2 regions of the Streptomyces sp. NPDC107498 genome follow, and region 2 is predicted to be linked to the other one. Evidence: predicted binding sites of a transcription regulator. Region 2 holds the regulator's gene; the other holds the start of a gene.
The links. The regulator HspR, encoded in region 2, represses chaperone genes until heat shock. The targets are predictions, from matches to a motif close to TTGAGNNNNNNNNNCTCAA.
Positions count from the first base shown of each region.

Region 1: the regulator HspR is predicted to act here: its motif matches at 3,005-3,023, upstream of lon (endopeptidase La).

Region 1 is NZ_JBVJPE010000003.1:181,702-189,386, forward strand. It holds gene ACZ66Z_RS06510 (DUF4240 domain-containing protein) at 1-459, opposite strand, end outside; gene lon (endopeptidase La) at 571-2,982, opposite strand; gene ACZ66Z_RS06520 (GNAT family N-acetyltransferase) at 3,114-3,752, shown strand; gene ACZ66Z_RS06525 (hypothetical protein) at 3,908-4,438, shown strand; gene ACZ66Z_RS06530 (spermidine synthase family protein) at 4,551-5,222, shown strand; gene ACZ66Z_RS06535 (response regulator transcription factor) at 5,305-6,042, shown strand; gene ACZ66Z_RS06540 (HAMP domain-containing sensor histidine kinase) at 6,039-7,151, shown strand; gene ACZ66Z_RS06545 (multifunctional oxoglutarate decarboxylase/oxoglutarate dehydrogenase thiamine pyrophosphate-binding subunit/dihydrolipoyllysine-residue succinyltransferase subunit) at 7,483-7,685, shown strand, end outside.
Region 2 is NZ_JBVJPE010000006.1:226,218-233,902, reverse strand. It holds gene ACZ66Z_RS13650 (heterodisulfide reductase-related iron-sulfur binding cluster) at 1-1,230, opposite strand, end outside; gene ACZ66Z_RS13645 (sugar transferase) at 1,338-1,835, opposite strand; gene dnaK (molecular chaperone DnaK) at 2,039-3,880, shown strand; gene grpE (nucleotide exchange factor GrpE) at 3,877-4,554, shown strand; gene dnaJ (molecular chaperone DnaJ) at 4,588-5,757, shown strand; gene ACZ66Z_RS13625 (heat shock protein transcriptional repressor HspR) at 5,762-6,223, shown strand; gene ACZ66Z_RS13620 (helix-turn-helix transcriptional regulator) at 6,304-7,284, opposite strand; gene ACZ66Z_RS13615 (hypothetical protein) at 7,418-7,630, shown strand; gene ACZ66Z_RS13610 ((2Fe-2S)-binding protein) at 7,638-7,685, shown strand, end outside.

The DNA.
Region 1 (7,685 bases), on a different contig from region 2:
GGCGTCGAGGAACTCCTCGCCGTCGTCGTCCTCCTGGCCCGTCGACTCGTCGTACGCGTCCTGGGCGACGTAGTCGAGCTCCTCCCACTCGGGCCACTCGTCGTCGTCCCACTCGTCGTGGTGCCGGCCCACGAGGGCGCGCACCCCGGGCACGTCGGCCAGCGCGTCCGGGTCGGCGAGGACCGACTCGTACACCTTCCGGCCCTGGCCCACCAGCCACAGCGTGAAGCAGTGGAAGCCGTCGTCCGTGCAGGCGCCGCCCTCGATCCGGTTCGCCGCCGTCCACATCGCGCGCGTGTCGGCCCTCTCGCACGCCCGCTCCAGACGCACCTGGAAGTCCACGCTCTCGGCCACCGGACGCCGTACCAGCTCCGCCCGCAGCCACTCCAGGCGTTCGTCCCGGTCGCCGGACCGGCGGATCGACTCGTCGATGAGAGCCCAGAAGGCGTCGTCGTTCATGCGTACGAGCATGCCAGCCCCGACTGACATCCGGGTAACGAGATCCGGGCGCGGGGCCCGGGCGCGCCGGAGCGGGGTGCCCCGGAGGGACACCCCGCCCACCGGGGGGAGTTACGCGGCCACCTCCACCGGCACCGCCGCCGGCGCGAGGGCGATCTCCAGGACCTGGCGGACGTCCGTCACCGGGTGGACCTCCAGCTTCTCCAGGATCTCGGCCGGGACGTCGTCCAGGTCGGCCTCGTTCCGCTTGGGGATCACGACGGTCGTGATGCCCGCCCGGTGCGCGGCGAGGAGCTTCTGCTTCACGCCGCCGATCGGCAGCACCCGGCCGGTGAGGGAGACCTCGCCGGTCATGGCCACGTCCGTGCGGACCAGCCGGCCGGAGAGCAGCGAGGCGAGGGCGGTCGTCATCGTGACGCCCGCGCTCGGCCCGTCCTTCGGGACCGCGCCCGCCGGGAAGTGGATGTGCACGCCCCGGTCCTTCAGGCCGGTGACGGGCAGCTCCAGTTCCGCGCCGTGCGAGCGGAGGAAGGAGAGCGCGATCTGCGCCGACTCCTTCATCACGTCGCCCAGCTGACCGGTGAGGGTCAGGCCGGCGGCGCCCGTCTCCGGGTCGGCGAGGGACGCCTCCACAAAGAGGACGTCACCGCCCGCTCCGGTCACGGCGAGCCCGGTGGCGACGCCCGGCACGGCCGTCCGCCGCTCCGCCGGGTCCTGGGCCGACTCCGGCACGTGGTGCGGGCGTCCGATGAGCTCCCGCAGGCCGTCGGGACCGATCGCGAACGGCAGCTCGCGGTCGCCCAGTTCGTGCTGGGCCGCGACCTTGCGGAGCAGCCGGGCGATCGAACGCTCCAGGGTGCGGACGCCGGCCTCGCGGGTGTACTCGCCGGCCAGCTTCCGCAGCGCGGCCTCCTCCAGGACGACCTCGCCCGGCTCCAGACCGGCCCGCTCCAGCTGGCGCGGGAGCAGGTGGTCACGGGCGATGACGACCTTCTCGTCCTCCGTGTAGCCGTCGAGGCGCACCAGTTCCATGCGGTCGAGGAGCGCCTCGGGGATGGCTTCGAGGACGTTGGCGGTGGCCAGGAAGACGACGTCGGAGAGGTCGAGTTCGACCTCCAGGTAGTGGTCGCGGAAGGTGTGGTTCTGCGCGGGGTCGAGGACTTCGAGGAGCGCCGCCGCGGGGTCGCCGCGGAAGTCGGAGCCGACCTTGTCGATCTCGTCGAGCAGGACCACCGGGTTCATCGACCCGGCCTCCTTGACGGCGCGGACGATCCGGCCGGGCAGGGCGCCGACGTACGTGCGCCGGTGGCCGCGGATCTCCGCCTCGTCGCGCACGCCGCCGAGGGCGACCCGGACGAACTTGCGGCCCATGGCGTGGGCCACCGATTCCGCGATCGACGTCTTGCCGACGCCGGGCGGGCCGACGAGGGCGAGGACGGCTCCGCCGCGACGCCCGCCGACCACGCCGAGGCCGCGGTCGGAGCGCCGCTTGCGCACCGCGAGGTACTCGGTGATCCGTTCCTTCACGTCGTCGAGGCCGGCGTGCTCGGCGTCCAGGACCCCGCGGGCGCCCCGGATGTCGTACGCGTCCTCGGTCCGCTCGTTCCACGGCAGTTCGAGGACGGTGTCGAGCCAGGTGCGGATCCAGGAGCCCTCGGGGGACTGGTCGCTGGACCGCTCCAGCTTCTCGACCTCCTTGAGGGCGGCCTCGCGCACCTTCTCGGGCAGGTCGGCGGCCTCCACGCGGGCGCGGTAGTCGTCGGACTCGTCGCCCTCGGACTCGCCGTTGAGGTCGCGGAGCTCCTTGCGGACGGCTTCGAGCTGGCGGCGGAGCAGGAACTCGCGCTGCTGCTTGTCGACGCCCTCCTGGACGTCCTTGGCGATGGTCTCGGCGACGTCCTGTTCGGCGAGGTGCTCGCGGAGCTGGGCGGTGGCGAGCTTGAGGCGGGCGACCGGGTCGGCGGTCTCCAGGAGTTCGACCTTCTGCTCGACGCTGAGGAAGGGCGAGTAGCCGGAGTTGTCGGCGAGGGCGCCGACGCCGTCGATCTGCTGGACGCGGTCGACGACCTGCCAGGCGCCGCGCTTCTTGAGCCAGCTGGTGGCCAGCGCCTTGTACTCCTTGACCAGTTCGGTCACGGCGCCGGGCAGCGGGTCGGGCAGGGTCTCCTCGACGGTGCTGCCCTCGACCCAGAGGGCGGCGCCGGGACCGGTCGTCCCGGCGCCGATGCGGACGCGGCCGACGCCGCGGATCAGCGCGCCGGGGTCGCCGTCGGACAGGCGGCCGACCTGCTCGACGACGCCCAGGACGCCGGTGCCCGCGTAGGTCCCGTCGACGCGCGGCACGAGCAGGACGCGGGGCTTGCCCGTGCCGGTGCGGGCCGCGGCCCGGGCGGCCTCGACGGCGGCCCGTACGTCGGTGTCGGACAGGTCCAGCGGCACCACCATTCCGGGCAGCACGACCTCGTCGTCGAGCGGCAGCACAGGCAGAGTGAGCGGCACGGACGCCATGGACTCAGAAGCCATGATCTCCCCTTCGGCAGTCAAGTTGAGCTATGTGCACTCAATGCTTGTGAGCCCGGGGATGTTCCCGGACGCCCGTTCGCTCTGAGCGATCACTCCCCCACGCGCCCATGGAGAGGGGATGTAATGCCTGCATGGATATGTCAGCCATTACTTCCGCCTGGGTGGCGGGCTGGACCGTCTCCCGGGGCACCCCGCCCGCCGTCGCCGAGCCCTGGGGCCACCGGATCGACGTCGGGCTGCCCCGGCACGTCGTGCGGCACGTCCTGCCCGCTCCCGACGCGGCCACCGTCGGCGCGCTCTGCGCCCGGCTGACCACGCCGTACAGCTGGCTCAAGGTGATGGCGGACCCCGAGGAGGCGGCGTCCTGGATCACCGACGGATGGACGGTCCCCGACGACCCCGGCTTCATGATGGTCAAGCGGCTGGACCCCGGCGTCCGCCCCGCCCCGCCCGAGGGTTACGCGCGCACCACCGAGGTCGACGACGGCGTCATCCGGGTCCGCGTCCTCGCCCCCGACGGCACCCTCGCCGCGCGCGGCCAGATCGCCCCGACCGGCTCCACCGCCGTCGCCGACCAGATCGAGACCGACCCCGCGCACCGGCGCCGGGGCCTGGGCGCGAACGTCGTGCGCACCCTGGAGGCCGCCGCCGCCCAGGCCGGCGCCGAGACCGGCGTGCTCGCCGCGACCACGGACGGCCTCGCGCTCTACGACGCCCTGGACTGGCGCTACCGGGGGCCGCTCACCGGAATCGTCCGGACGGAACCCTGACGGTCCCGATGCCCCCGACGCCCCTGGCTCCCCGGTGTTCCCGGCGCCCCCGGCACTCCCCGGCGCCCCTGACGGCCCCCGATGCCCCGACGGCCTCCGGCCCGCCTTGCCGCGTCCGGCTGCGTGCGGGGCCCCGGAGCGGGCATGCTCGTCCCATGGTGCGAGGCGTACGGGACGTGGGGACGTGGTGCGGGGCCCTGCTGCTGGCGGGGGCCCTGGTCGGCGGTGCGAGCGGCTGCGGCCCCGGGACGCCGCCCGAGCCCGGCGGGTCGTCGAGCGCGAGCGCGCCGGCCGTGCCGGGCCCCGCGACGGACCCCGGCACACCGGCGGCGGACCCCCAGCCGGGCGAGGTCCTCGTCGAGGTGGTCGTCAACGGCGGCTTCGCGGGCGTCCGCAACAAGCTCGTCGTCCACTACGACGGCGGCTGGACCAGCAGCTCCGGCACCAAGCCGCCCCGGACCGGCAGACAGACCCCCGCCGAGGCCGCGGAGCTCCGGGCGGCCCTGGAGGACCCCGCGTTCGCCCTGGTCCCCGAGCGCCCGACGGGCAACCCGATCCGGGACGGCTTCCAGTACTACGTGACGTACCGTCACCACCTGGTCGTCGCGGACGACGGCGAGCGGCCGCCCGCCCTCCAGCGCGTCTTCGCCGCCCTCCCCGGGGGCGGCCCGCCGACGAACCCCTGAGCGGGGCCGGGCCGGTGACCGGCCGCGGACCCGCCATGCGTTCGTCCCGGCCGCCGGCGCCCCGCGAGGACGGCCGGGACGAACCGGACGCACACGAGACCACGGAGTGATCATGAACAGCCCCGTCATCCTCGACCGACGCGAAGGACCGTACGGAGAAGTGGTGCTCCGGCGCCGCGCCGAGCACTACGAGATCATCGCCAACGGCACCTTCCTGATGGACACCTCCGACGGGCGCTCCGAGCGGCTCCTGGTCGACGCGGCCCTCGCCGCCCTCCCCGAGGAGTCCCGCACCGGCGCCTCCGTCCTCGTCGGCGGCCTCGGCGTCGGCTTCTCCCTGGCCCACGCCGCCGCCGACCCCCGCTGGAGCCGGATCGCGGTCGCCGAGCGCGAGGAGGCGATCATCGACTGGCACCGGCAGGGGCCGCTCGCGGCGATCTCGGGCGCCGCGCTCGCCGACCCGCGGACCGTGATCCTGCACACGGACCTCGTGGACCACCTCCGCGCCACCACCGACACCTACGACGTCCTCTGTCTCGACATCGACAACGGCCCCGACTGGACGGTCACCGAGGACAACGAATCCCTGTACTCGGCCGAGGGGTTGGCGACCTGCGCGGCCCGGCTGAACCCCGGCGGGGTCCTCGCCGTGTGGTCCGCGCGACCGTCCGGCGATTTCGAAGAGTCGTTGCGGAATGCCGGATTCAGCGGGGTACGGACGGAAGAGATCCCCGTTGCCCGGGGCGTCCCCGACGCGGTCCACCTCGCCGTCCGTCCCGGATAGCCCCCGGACGGCTCCTGGATAGCCGGGACGCCGCCGGTACCTCTAGGCTGCTGCACCGACATCGGCGACGCGAGGCGGGGCAATGGAGCAGACACACACCACTCACCACGGTGCGGCGGCCACTCCGGGGGCCCAGCGGCGCGTCCTGGTGGTCGAGGACGACGCCACGATCGTGGAGGCGATCTCCGCGCGGCTGCGCGCCGAGGGCTTCCTCGTGCAGACCGCGACCGACGGTCCCGCCGCCGTCGACGCGGCCGAGGCCTGGCAGCCCGACCTGATGGTCCTGGACGTGATGCTGCCCGGTTTCGACGGCCTGGAGGTGTGCCGCAGGGTCCAGGCCCAGCGCCCCGTCCCGGTCCTCATGCTGACCGCCCGCGACGACGAGACCGACATGCTGGTCGGCCTCGGCGTCGGCGCGGACGACTACATGACCAAGCCGTTCTCGATGCGCGAGCTGGCCGCCCGGGTGCACGTGCTGCTGCGCCGCGTGGAGCGGGCCGCGCTCGCGGCGGTCACCCCGCGCAGCGGGATCCTGCGCCTGGGCGAGCTGGAGATCGACCACGCGCAGCGCCGGGTGCGGGTCCGCGCGGAGGACGTGCACCTGACCCCGACCGAGTTCGACCTGCTGGTCTGCCTGGCGAGCACCCCCCGGGCGGTCCTCTCCCGCGAGCAGCTGCTCGCGGAGGTGTGGGACTGGGCGGACGCCTCGGGCACCCGGACCGTGGACAGCCACATCAAGGCGCTGCGCCGGAAGATCGGGGCCGAGCGGATCCGTACGGTCCACGGCGTCGGTTACGCGCTGGAGACCCCGGCGCCGTGAGCCGGCCGGGGCCCGGGAGGCCGCACACGGGACGGGGAGCGCGCCGGCCCCGCCGGATCGTGATCTCGATCAAGACCAAACTGGGCGCCCTGGTCGTCGGGGCGGTCCTGCTGACCTCCTGCCTGGCCCTGGTGGCGATCCGCACCTCCACCGAGTTCCGGTACATCACGATCTTCGCGATGATCGCGACCCTGCTGATCACCCAGTTCGTGGCGCAGTCCCTGACGGCGCCGCTCGACGAGATGAACACGGTGGCCGGGTCGATCTCGCGCGGGGACTTCAGCCGCCGGGTGCGGGGCGCGGACCGGCGGGACGAGCTGGGCGACCTCGCCTCGACGATCAACCGCATGGCGGACGACCTGGAGGCCGTCGACCGGCACCGCAAGGAGCTGGTGGCCAACGTCTCGCACGAGCTGCGCACGCCGATCGCCGCGCTGCGGGCCGTCCTGGAGAACGTCGTGGACGGGGTGTCCGAGGCCGATCCGGAGACCATGCGGTCGGCCCTGAAGCAGACGGAGCGGCTCGGCCGGCTGGTGGAGACGCTGCTCGACCTGTCACGTCTTGACAACGGTGTCGTCGCGCTCCGGGCGAGCCGTTTCGAGGTCTGGCCGTACCTGTCGGGCATCCTGCGGGAGGCGAACCTGGCCGCGTCCCAGCGCGGCCTCTCGTCCACCTCGGGACTGCACCGCCGTACGGACGTGCACCTGCACCTGGACGTGTCGCCGCCCGAGCTGGTCGCGCACGCGGACGCGGAGCGGCTGCACCAGGTGATGGCGAACCTGATCGACAACGCGGTGAAGCACTCCCCGCCGCACGGCCGGGTCACGGTCCGGGCCCGGCGCGGCCCGCATCCGGACTCGCTGGAGCTGGAGGTCGAGGACGAGGGGCCCGGCATCCCGGAGTCGGAGCGGCACCGGGTCTTCGAGCGGTTCGACCGGGGCTCGGCCAAGGACCGGCAGGGGCCGGGCAGCGACGGCGGCACGGGCCTCGGGCTCGCGATCGCCCGCTGGGCGGTGGATCTGCACGGCGGCGGGATCGGAGTGGCCGAATCGTCACGTGGATGCCGCATCAGAGTCACTCTTCCGGGCAGGCTTCCCCGTAGAGATTGACGTAGGGTTCGAACCGGAAGCGCACGTTCTGCGTGTACGTGAGCGGGACCTGCGCCCACGTGAGCGGGAGTGCGCTTCCGTGAGCGAGCCCTGCGTCCACATGAGCGGGACGCGATCAGGAGTGCGGCCGAACCGGGCCGTGCTCGCGCTTCTCCGTACCCTCACCCCTGCGGAACCACGCTTGTTTCCCGCCATTCACGGCGTCGAAACACGCTGTCAAGTGTGACTTGCGCAACGTTGGACTGCCCGGCCTGCACCTCCTGGCCGGACAGGCGTAGCCTTTATTTCCGCTGTCCATCACCTTGTGAAGCGGAAGAGGGCGGTTGCCGCCGTGTCGTCTCAGTCCCCCAGTACCCCGAGCTCCCCGACCGACCAAGACGGGCAGGGCCAGAACCCTGCAGCCGCCTTCGGTGCCAATGAGTGGCTCGTCGACGAGATCTACCAGCAGTACCTCCAGGACCCGAATTCGGTCGATCGTGCCTGGTGGGACTTCTTCGCCGACTACAAGCCGGGAGCGTCGGAGACCCCGACCGC
Region 2 (7,685 bases):
GATGTGCTCGATGTCGACCGGGCACTGCTCGACGCAGGCGCCGCAGGTGGTGCAGGACCACAGGACGTCGGGGTCGATGACGCCGTTCTCCTCGGCGGTGCCGATGAGGGGGCGCTCGGCCTCGGCCAGGGCGGCGGCGGGAACGTCCTTGAGCTGTTCCTCGGACGCCTTCTCGTTGCCCTCCATGTCCTTGCCGCCGCCCGCGAGCAGGTACGGCGCCTTGGCGTGCGCGTGGTCGCGCAGCGACATGATGAGGAGCTTCGGGGAGAGCGGCTTGCCGGTGTTCCAGGCGGGGCACTGCGACTGGCAGCGGCCGCACTCGGTGCAGGTGGAGAAGTCGAGGATGCCCTTCCAGGAGAACTGCTCGACCTGGGAGACGCCGAAGACGGCGTCCTCGGCCGGGTCCTCCCAGTCGATCTCCTTGCCGGCCGTCGTCATCGGCTGGAGCGCGCCCAGGGCGGTGGAGCCGTCGGCGTTGCGCTTGAACCAGATGTTCGGGAAGCCGAGGAAGCGGTGCCAGGCGACGCCCATGTTGGTGTTGAGCGAGACCGTGATCATCCAGGTGAAGGACGTGACGATCTTGAGGCACGCGAAGAAGTAGGTGAGGTACTGGATCGTGCTCAGGTCCAGGCCGTCCAGGAGCGCGATCAGCGGGTACGAGGCGAAGAAGCCCGGCTCCCAGCTCGTCACGTGGTGCTGGACGCCCTCGAGGGCGCGGAGCGTCATGATGCAGACGCCGACGATCAGGATGACGGCCTCGACGAAGTACGCCTGGCCGGTCTTGGAGCCGGCGAAGCGGGACTTGCGGCCCGCCTTGGTCGGCTTGCTCAGCTGGCGGATGACGATGAGGGTCACGATGCCCAGGACCGTCATCAGGCCGAGGAACTCGGTGAAGACCTCGTACGGCAGCCAGTCGCCGATGAACGGGATCAGCCAGTCGGCCTCGAAGAGCTGACCGAAGGCGTTCACGATGGTGAGGAGCAGCGAGAAGAAGCCCACCGCCACGAACCAGTGCGCGAAGCCGACGATGCCCCAGCGGTTCATGCGCGTGTGGCCGAGGAATTCCTTGACCAGCGTGATGGTGCGCTGCTTGGGGTCACCGGTGCGCGTGCCGGCCGGGACCGGCTGACCGAGCCGCACGAAGCGGTAGATCTGCACGGTGGCGCGGCCGAACAGCGCGACGGCCACCACCGTGATGGCGATCGACACGATGATCGCGGCGAGTTGCATGACGGGCTCCTCGGGCGGGCCTACTAAGCGGTAACTTATTGAGTTCCTGCTGAGATTACCCGGTCACGGCGCCACGCTGTAGCGGCGCTCGCGGTGATGTGTGTCGCTCAGGCAAACCTTGCCGCACGACGCCTGCGTACTGCTGGAAGCGTACGCGCAAGGACCAGCAGATCCATCCCCAGCCAGTGGTGGTCCACATAGTGGAGGTCGAGCAGCTCGCGCTCCTCCCACGGCAGGTCCGAGCGACCGCTGATCTGCCACGGTCCGGTGAGGCCGGGGCGTACGGAGAGCCGGCGTCCGCCCGCGCCCGCGCACTCCCGGTGGGCCGGGGCCAGCGGGCACGGTCCGACGAGCGACATCCGGCCCGTGACGACGTGCAGCAGCAGCGGCAGCGCGGCGAGCGGGCTCTTCGTGCGGAAGGTCAGCATGGTGAAGGGCCGCCCCTCCAGCCCGGCCACCGTCCGGCGGCGCAGCACCGTGCCGCCGCCGCCCAGGGCGACGGACAGGGCGGTGCCGACGATCAGCGGCGAGAGGGTCAGGAGCAGGAGCGTCCCGCCCGCCACGTCGAAGGCGCGCTTCGCCGTCACCACGCGCTTCGCCGTCATGCGGTCACATCCTCCGGCGGTCATCCTGGGATATGTCCGGACTCTCTCACGGCGGCCCGGGCGAAGGGCGGGAACGACGCGCCCGTTGAGCGCCGCGACCGACGAAGAGTTGAGTCGACTTGACTCAGGTCTGTTGACGTGCTTCGGTTCCTCGTGCATCCTTGAGTCAGTTCCACTCAAGTCGGTCAGCTGGAGGAATCGAAATGGCACGTGCGGTCGGCATCGACCTGGGCACGACTAACTCCGTCGTCAGCGTTCTGGAAGGCGGCGAGCCCACCGTCATCACCAACGCCGAGGGCGCCAGGACCACGCCGTCCGTCGTCGCCTTCGCGAAGAACGGCGAGGTGCTCGTCGGCGAGGTGGCCAAGCGCCAGGCCGTCACCAACGTCGACAGGACCATCCGGTCGGTCAAGCGCCACATGGGCACCGACTGGAAGATCGACATCGACGGCAAGAGCTTCAACCCGCAGCAGATGAGCGCCTTCATCCTGCAGAAGCTCAAGCGCGACGCCGAGGCGTACCTGGGCGAGAAGGTCGTCGACGCGGTCATCACCGTCCCGGCGTACTTCAACGACTCCGAGCGCCAGGCCACCAAGGAGGCCGGTGAGATCGCGGGCCTCAACGTCCTGCGCATCGTCAACGAGCCGACCGCGGCCGCCCTGGCCTACGGCCTCGACAAGGACGACCAGACGATCCTCGTCTTCGACCTCGGTGGCGGCACCTTCGACGTGTCCCTCCTGGAGATCGGCGACGGCGTCGTCGAGGTGAAGGCCACCAACGGTGACAACCACCTCGGTGGTGACGACTGGGACCAGCGCGTCGTCGACTACCTGGTGACGCAGTTCCAGAACGGCCACGGCGTGGACCTGGCCAAGGACAAGATGGCCCTCCAGCGCCTCCGCGAGGCCGCCGAGAAGGCGAAGATCGAGCTCTCGTCCTCGACCGAGACCACGATCAACCTGCCCTACATCACGGCCTCCGCCGAGGGCCCGCTGCACCTGGACGAGAAGCTCACGCGCGCCCAGTTCCAGCAGCTCACCTCCGACCTGCTCGAGCGCTGCAAGGTGCCGTTCCACAACGTCATCAAGGACGCGGGCATCCAGCTCTCCGAGATCGACCACGTCGTCCTCGTCGGCGGCTCCACCCGCATGCCGGCCGTCGCCGAGCTCGTCAAGGAGCTGACCGGCGGCCAGGAGGCCAACAAGGGCGTCAACCCGGACGAGGTCGTCGCCATCGGCGCCGCGCTCCAGGCCGGTGTCCTCAAGGGCGAGGTCAAGGACGTCCTGCTCCTCGACGTGACCCCGCTGTCCCTCGGCATCGAGACCAAGGGCGGCATCATGACCAAGCTCATCGAGCGCAACACCACGATCCCGACCAAGCGGTCCGAGATCTTCACGACGGCCGAGGACAACCAGCCGTCCGTGCAGATCCAGGTCTACCAGGGCGAGCGCGAGATCGCGGCGTACAACAAGAAGCTCGGCATGTTCGAGCTGACCGGTCTGCCGCCGGCCCCGCGTGGCGTCCCGCAGATCGAGGTCGCCTTCGACATCGACGCCAACGGCATCATGCACGTGACCGCGAAGGACCTGGGCACGGGCAAGGAGCAGAAGATGACCGTCACCGGCGGCTCCTCGCTGCCGAAGGACGAGGTCGACCGGATGCGCCAGGAGGCCGAGCAGTACGCGGAGGAGGACCACCGCCGCCGCGAGGCCGCCGAGTCCCGCAACCAGGGCGAGCAGCTCGTCTACCAGACGGAGAAGTTCCTCAAGGACAACGAGGACAAGGTCCCCGGTGACGTCAAGGCCGAGGTCGAGGCCGCGCTCGTCGAGCTGAAGGAGAAGCTCAAGGGCGAGGACACCGCCGAGATCCGCACCGCCACCGAGAAGGTCGCGGCCGTCTCGCAGAAGCTCGGCCAGGCGCTGTACGCCGACGCCCAGGCCGCCCAGGCCGCCGGCGGCGACGCCGGTCAGGCCCAGGCGCAGGACGACGACGTCGTCGACGCCGAGATCGTCGACGAGGACAAGCCGAAGGGTGGCCAGGCGTGACCGAGGAGACCCCGGGCTTCGAGGAGAAGCCCGACGTCCCCTCCGGCGCCACCCCTGACGACGCCGCCGAGGCCGTCGAGTCCGCGGAGGACGCGACGGCCCCGGCCGGGGACGCAAGCAGCCAGAAGTCGGCACAGGCCGCGGGCCTCACCGCCCAGCTGGACCAGGTGCGCTCCGCGCTCGACGAGCGCACCGCGGACCTCCAGCGGCTCCAGGCCGAGTACCAGAACTACCGCCGCCGCGTGGAGCGGGACCGGGTCACGGTCAAGGAGATCGCCGTCGCGAGCCTCCTGTCCGAGCTCCTGCCCGTGCTCGACGACGTCGGCCGGGCCCGGGACCACGGCGAGCTCGTGGGCGGGTTCAAGTCGGTGGCCGAATCGCTGGAGACCGTCGTCGCCAAGATGGGTCTGCAGCAGTTCGGCAAGGAGGGCGAGCCCTTCGACCCGACGATCCACGAGGCCCTGATGCACTCGTACGCGCCGGACGTCACCGAGACGACCTGCGTGGCGATCCTGCAGCCCGGGTACCGGATCGGCGAGCGGACCATCCGGCCCGCCCGCGTGGCCGTCGCCGAGCCCCAGCCGGGCGCGCAGGCGAAGGCGGAGGAGTCGGAGGACGCCGGCAAGGCCGGCAAGCCCGACACGTCCGACACGTCCGATCAGGACAGCGAGTAACAGCCGTACCCGCACGCGGGAGGAGGGACGTCGATGAGTACGAAGGACTTCGTCGAGAAGGACTACTACAAGGTTCTCGGCGTCCCCAAGGACGCCACCGAGGCCGAGATCAAGAAGGCGTACCGGAAGCTCGCCCGCGAGAACCATCCGGACGCCAACAAGAACGACGCGAGCGCCGAGGCGCGCTTCAAGGAGATCTCCGAGGCGAACGACGTCCTCGGCGACCCCAAGAAGCGCAAGGAGTACGACGACGCCCGCGCCCTCTTCGGGAACGGCGGCTTCCGGGCCGGCGGCCCGGGCGCCGGCGGCTCGTTCAACTTCGACCTGGGCGACCTCTTCGGAGGCGCCCAGGGCGGGGCGGGCGGCTTCGGGGGCGGCGGGATCGGTGACGTCTTCGGCGGACTGTTCAACCGCGGCGGGGGCGCCGGCCGCACCCACCCGCGGCGCGGCCAGGACATCGAGTCCGAGGTGACCCTCAGCTTCACCGAGGCCATCGAGGGCGCGACCGTGCCGCTGCGGATGTCCAGTCAGCAGCCGTGCACGGCGTGCTCGGGCACCGGCGACAAGAACGGCACGCCCCGGGTGTGCCCGACCTGCGTCGGCACCGGGCAGGTCTCGCGCGGCAGCGGCGGCGGCTTCTCGCTCACCGACCCGTGCGTGGACTGCAAGGGCCGCGGCCTCATCGCCGAGAACCCCTGCGAGGTCTGCAAGGGCAGCGGGCGGGCCAAGTCCTCCCGCACCATGCAGGTCCGCATCCCGGCGGGCGTCAGCGACAACCAGAAGATCCGTCTCCGCGGCAAGGGGGCGCCGGGCGAGCGCGGCGGGCAGAACGGCGACCTGTACGTCGTCGTGCACGTCGACGAGCACCCGGTCTTCGGCCGCAAGGACGACAACCTCACCGTCACGGTGCCGGTCTCCTTCTCGGAGGCGGCGCTCGGCGGCGAGATCAAGGTGCCGACCCTCGGCGGCCCCGCGGTCACCCTCAAGCTGCCCGCGGGCACCCCGAACGGCCGGACCATGCGCGCCCGGGGCAAGGGCGCGGTCCGCAAGGACGGCACGCGCGGCGACCTCCTGGTGACGGTCGAGGTGGCGGTGCCCAAGGAGCTGGACGACAAGGCACGAGAGGCCCTGGAGACCTTCCGGGAGGCGACCGCCTCCGAGGACCCGCGGGCCGAGCTGTTCCAGGCCGCGAAGGGAGCGTGACCCGGTGGAAGGGCGCCGACGGCAGCCAGGTTTGGGCAACAGGGCGTTCGAACTGACCGACGAGTCGCCGGTGTACGTCATCTCGGTGGCGGCCCAGCTCTCCGGTCTGCACCCGCAGACCCTGCGGCAGTACGACCGCCTGGGCCTGGTCTCCCCGGACCGCACGGCCGGACGGGGCCGCCGCTACTCGGCCCGTGACATCGAGCTGCTCCGTCAGGTGCAGCAGCTGTCGCAGGACGAGGGCATCAACCTGGCCGGAATCAAGCGGATCATCGAACTGGAGAACCAGGTCGCGGCGCTCCAGGCCCGGGTGTCCGAGCTGTCGGCGGCGGTCGAGGGCGCGGCGGCGACGCTGCGCCAGCGCGAGGCCCAGGTGCACGCCTCGTACCGCCGGGACCTGGTGCCGTACACCGACGTGCAGCAGGCGAGCGCCCTCGTGGTGTGGCGCCCGAAGCGCGGCGAGTAGCCCTTCTCTCGTACGGGCGTGACGGCCGAGGCCCCCTCCACCACCGGTGGAGGGGGCCTCGGCCGTGTCCGGGACGGTTGTCAGTCGTCCCGTTCGAGGATGCCGGACTGGGCGATCAGATAGCCGAGCTGCGCCCGGCTGCCGCTGCCGAGGGCGGCGGCGAGCTTGGCGATGTGCGCCCGGCAGGTCCGCACGTTCATCCCGAGCCGGCGGGCGATGGCCTCGTCGACGTGCCCCTCGACGAGGAGCCGGGCGATGGACCGCTGGACACCGCCGATGCCGTCGGTCTTGATGTCGTACGGGATCTCCTCCCGTATCGGCACCGCCAGCTGCCAGAACTGGTCGAAGACGCCGCCGAGGTAGGCGACCAGGCCGGGGTGGCGCAGCTCCAGGGCGACCTGGCGGTCGCTGCGGGCCGGAATGAAGGCGACCTCGCGGTCGACGATGATCAGCCGGTCGATGATCTCTTCGAGGGTGCGGACCTGGACCTCGGGGCCGACGTGCTCCAGATAGGTCAGCGTGAGCTCGGTGTGGCGCGCGGTGTGCTGGTAGAGCGTGCGCATGCTGATGCCGCGTCCCAGGAGCGGGGAGACGCGGTCGAGGGCCTCGCTGAGGGCCTGGGCGGGCCGCCCGCCGCCCGGCTGGACGGTGAGGAGTTCCCGGCGGCAGTTGGCCACGACGCGGTCGAGGGTCGAGTTGATGCGGTCGATGCCCTCGAGGACGGTGATGGCGTGCGTGGTGGGGGAGTCGTGGGCGCTGATGGCCATGAACGGCTCGAACGCGTCGGACAGGGCGACGGTGCGCCGACGGCGGTCGAGTATCTCCCGTTCGATCGGCTGGAGCAGCTGGGCGAGCGCCGCGGAGGGGGGAACCGGGCGCAGCCACTGCGCGTCGTCGGGGTCGGGGTGGAGCAGCGAGAGGTCGAGGAGGCAGGGCGTCTCGACCGCCTCTGACCGGGGTATTCGCCCGGTGCGCAGAGCGGCCGCATACAGCTCGGAGCCCGCTTCGCACAGTTCGGCGTGCGAATGAGGGTGACCTGTTTCGTCCGCTTGTTTCCGCATATGTACACCCCCAGGCTCCTGCATCTCAGGAACATGATGCCTGGGTTTGGTGGTGCAGGCGCAGAGAGTAAGCCATCGTCTTACTCGCGGGGGTTGGAAAAGAGACGTTGCCTTCAAGTGAGGTTGCTCGGTGATGATGAAGAAGCTCATACGTGCGGCGGCCGGAGTCGCCTTCATCGCGGCCGCCACAGTGGGCGCGGGAGTGGCCCTTGACCCGGGCTGGCACTCCGGGACGGCGGAGGTGCAGGCCGCTCAGCTCGACCCGGGCTGGCACCTCTCCGCCCCCACGCTCCTCGATGACCCGGGCTGGAGCGTGGCCCCCGCACAGGACCCCGGTTGGAGCTAGTCGGGACATGAATGTTCCCGATGACCCCAGGTTCCGCCGGGAGATGGCTTCGGCC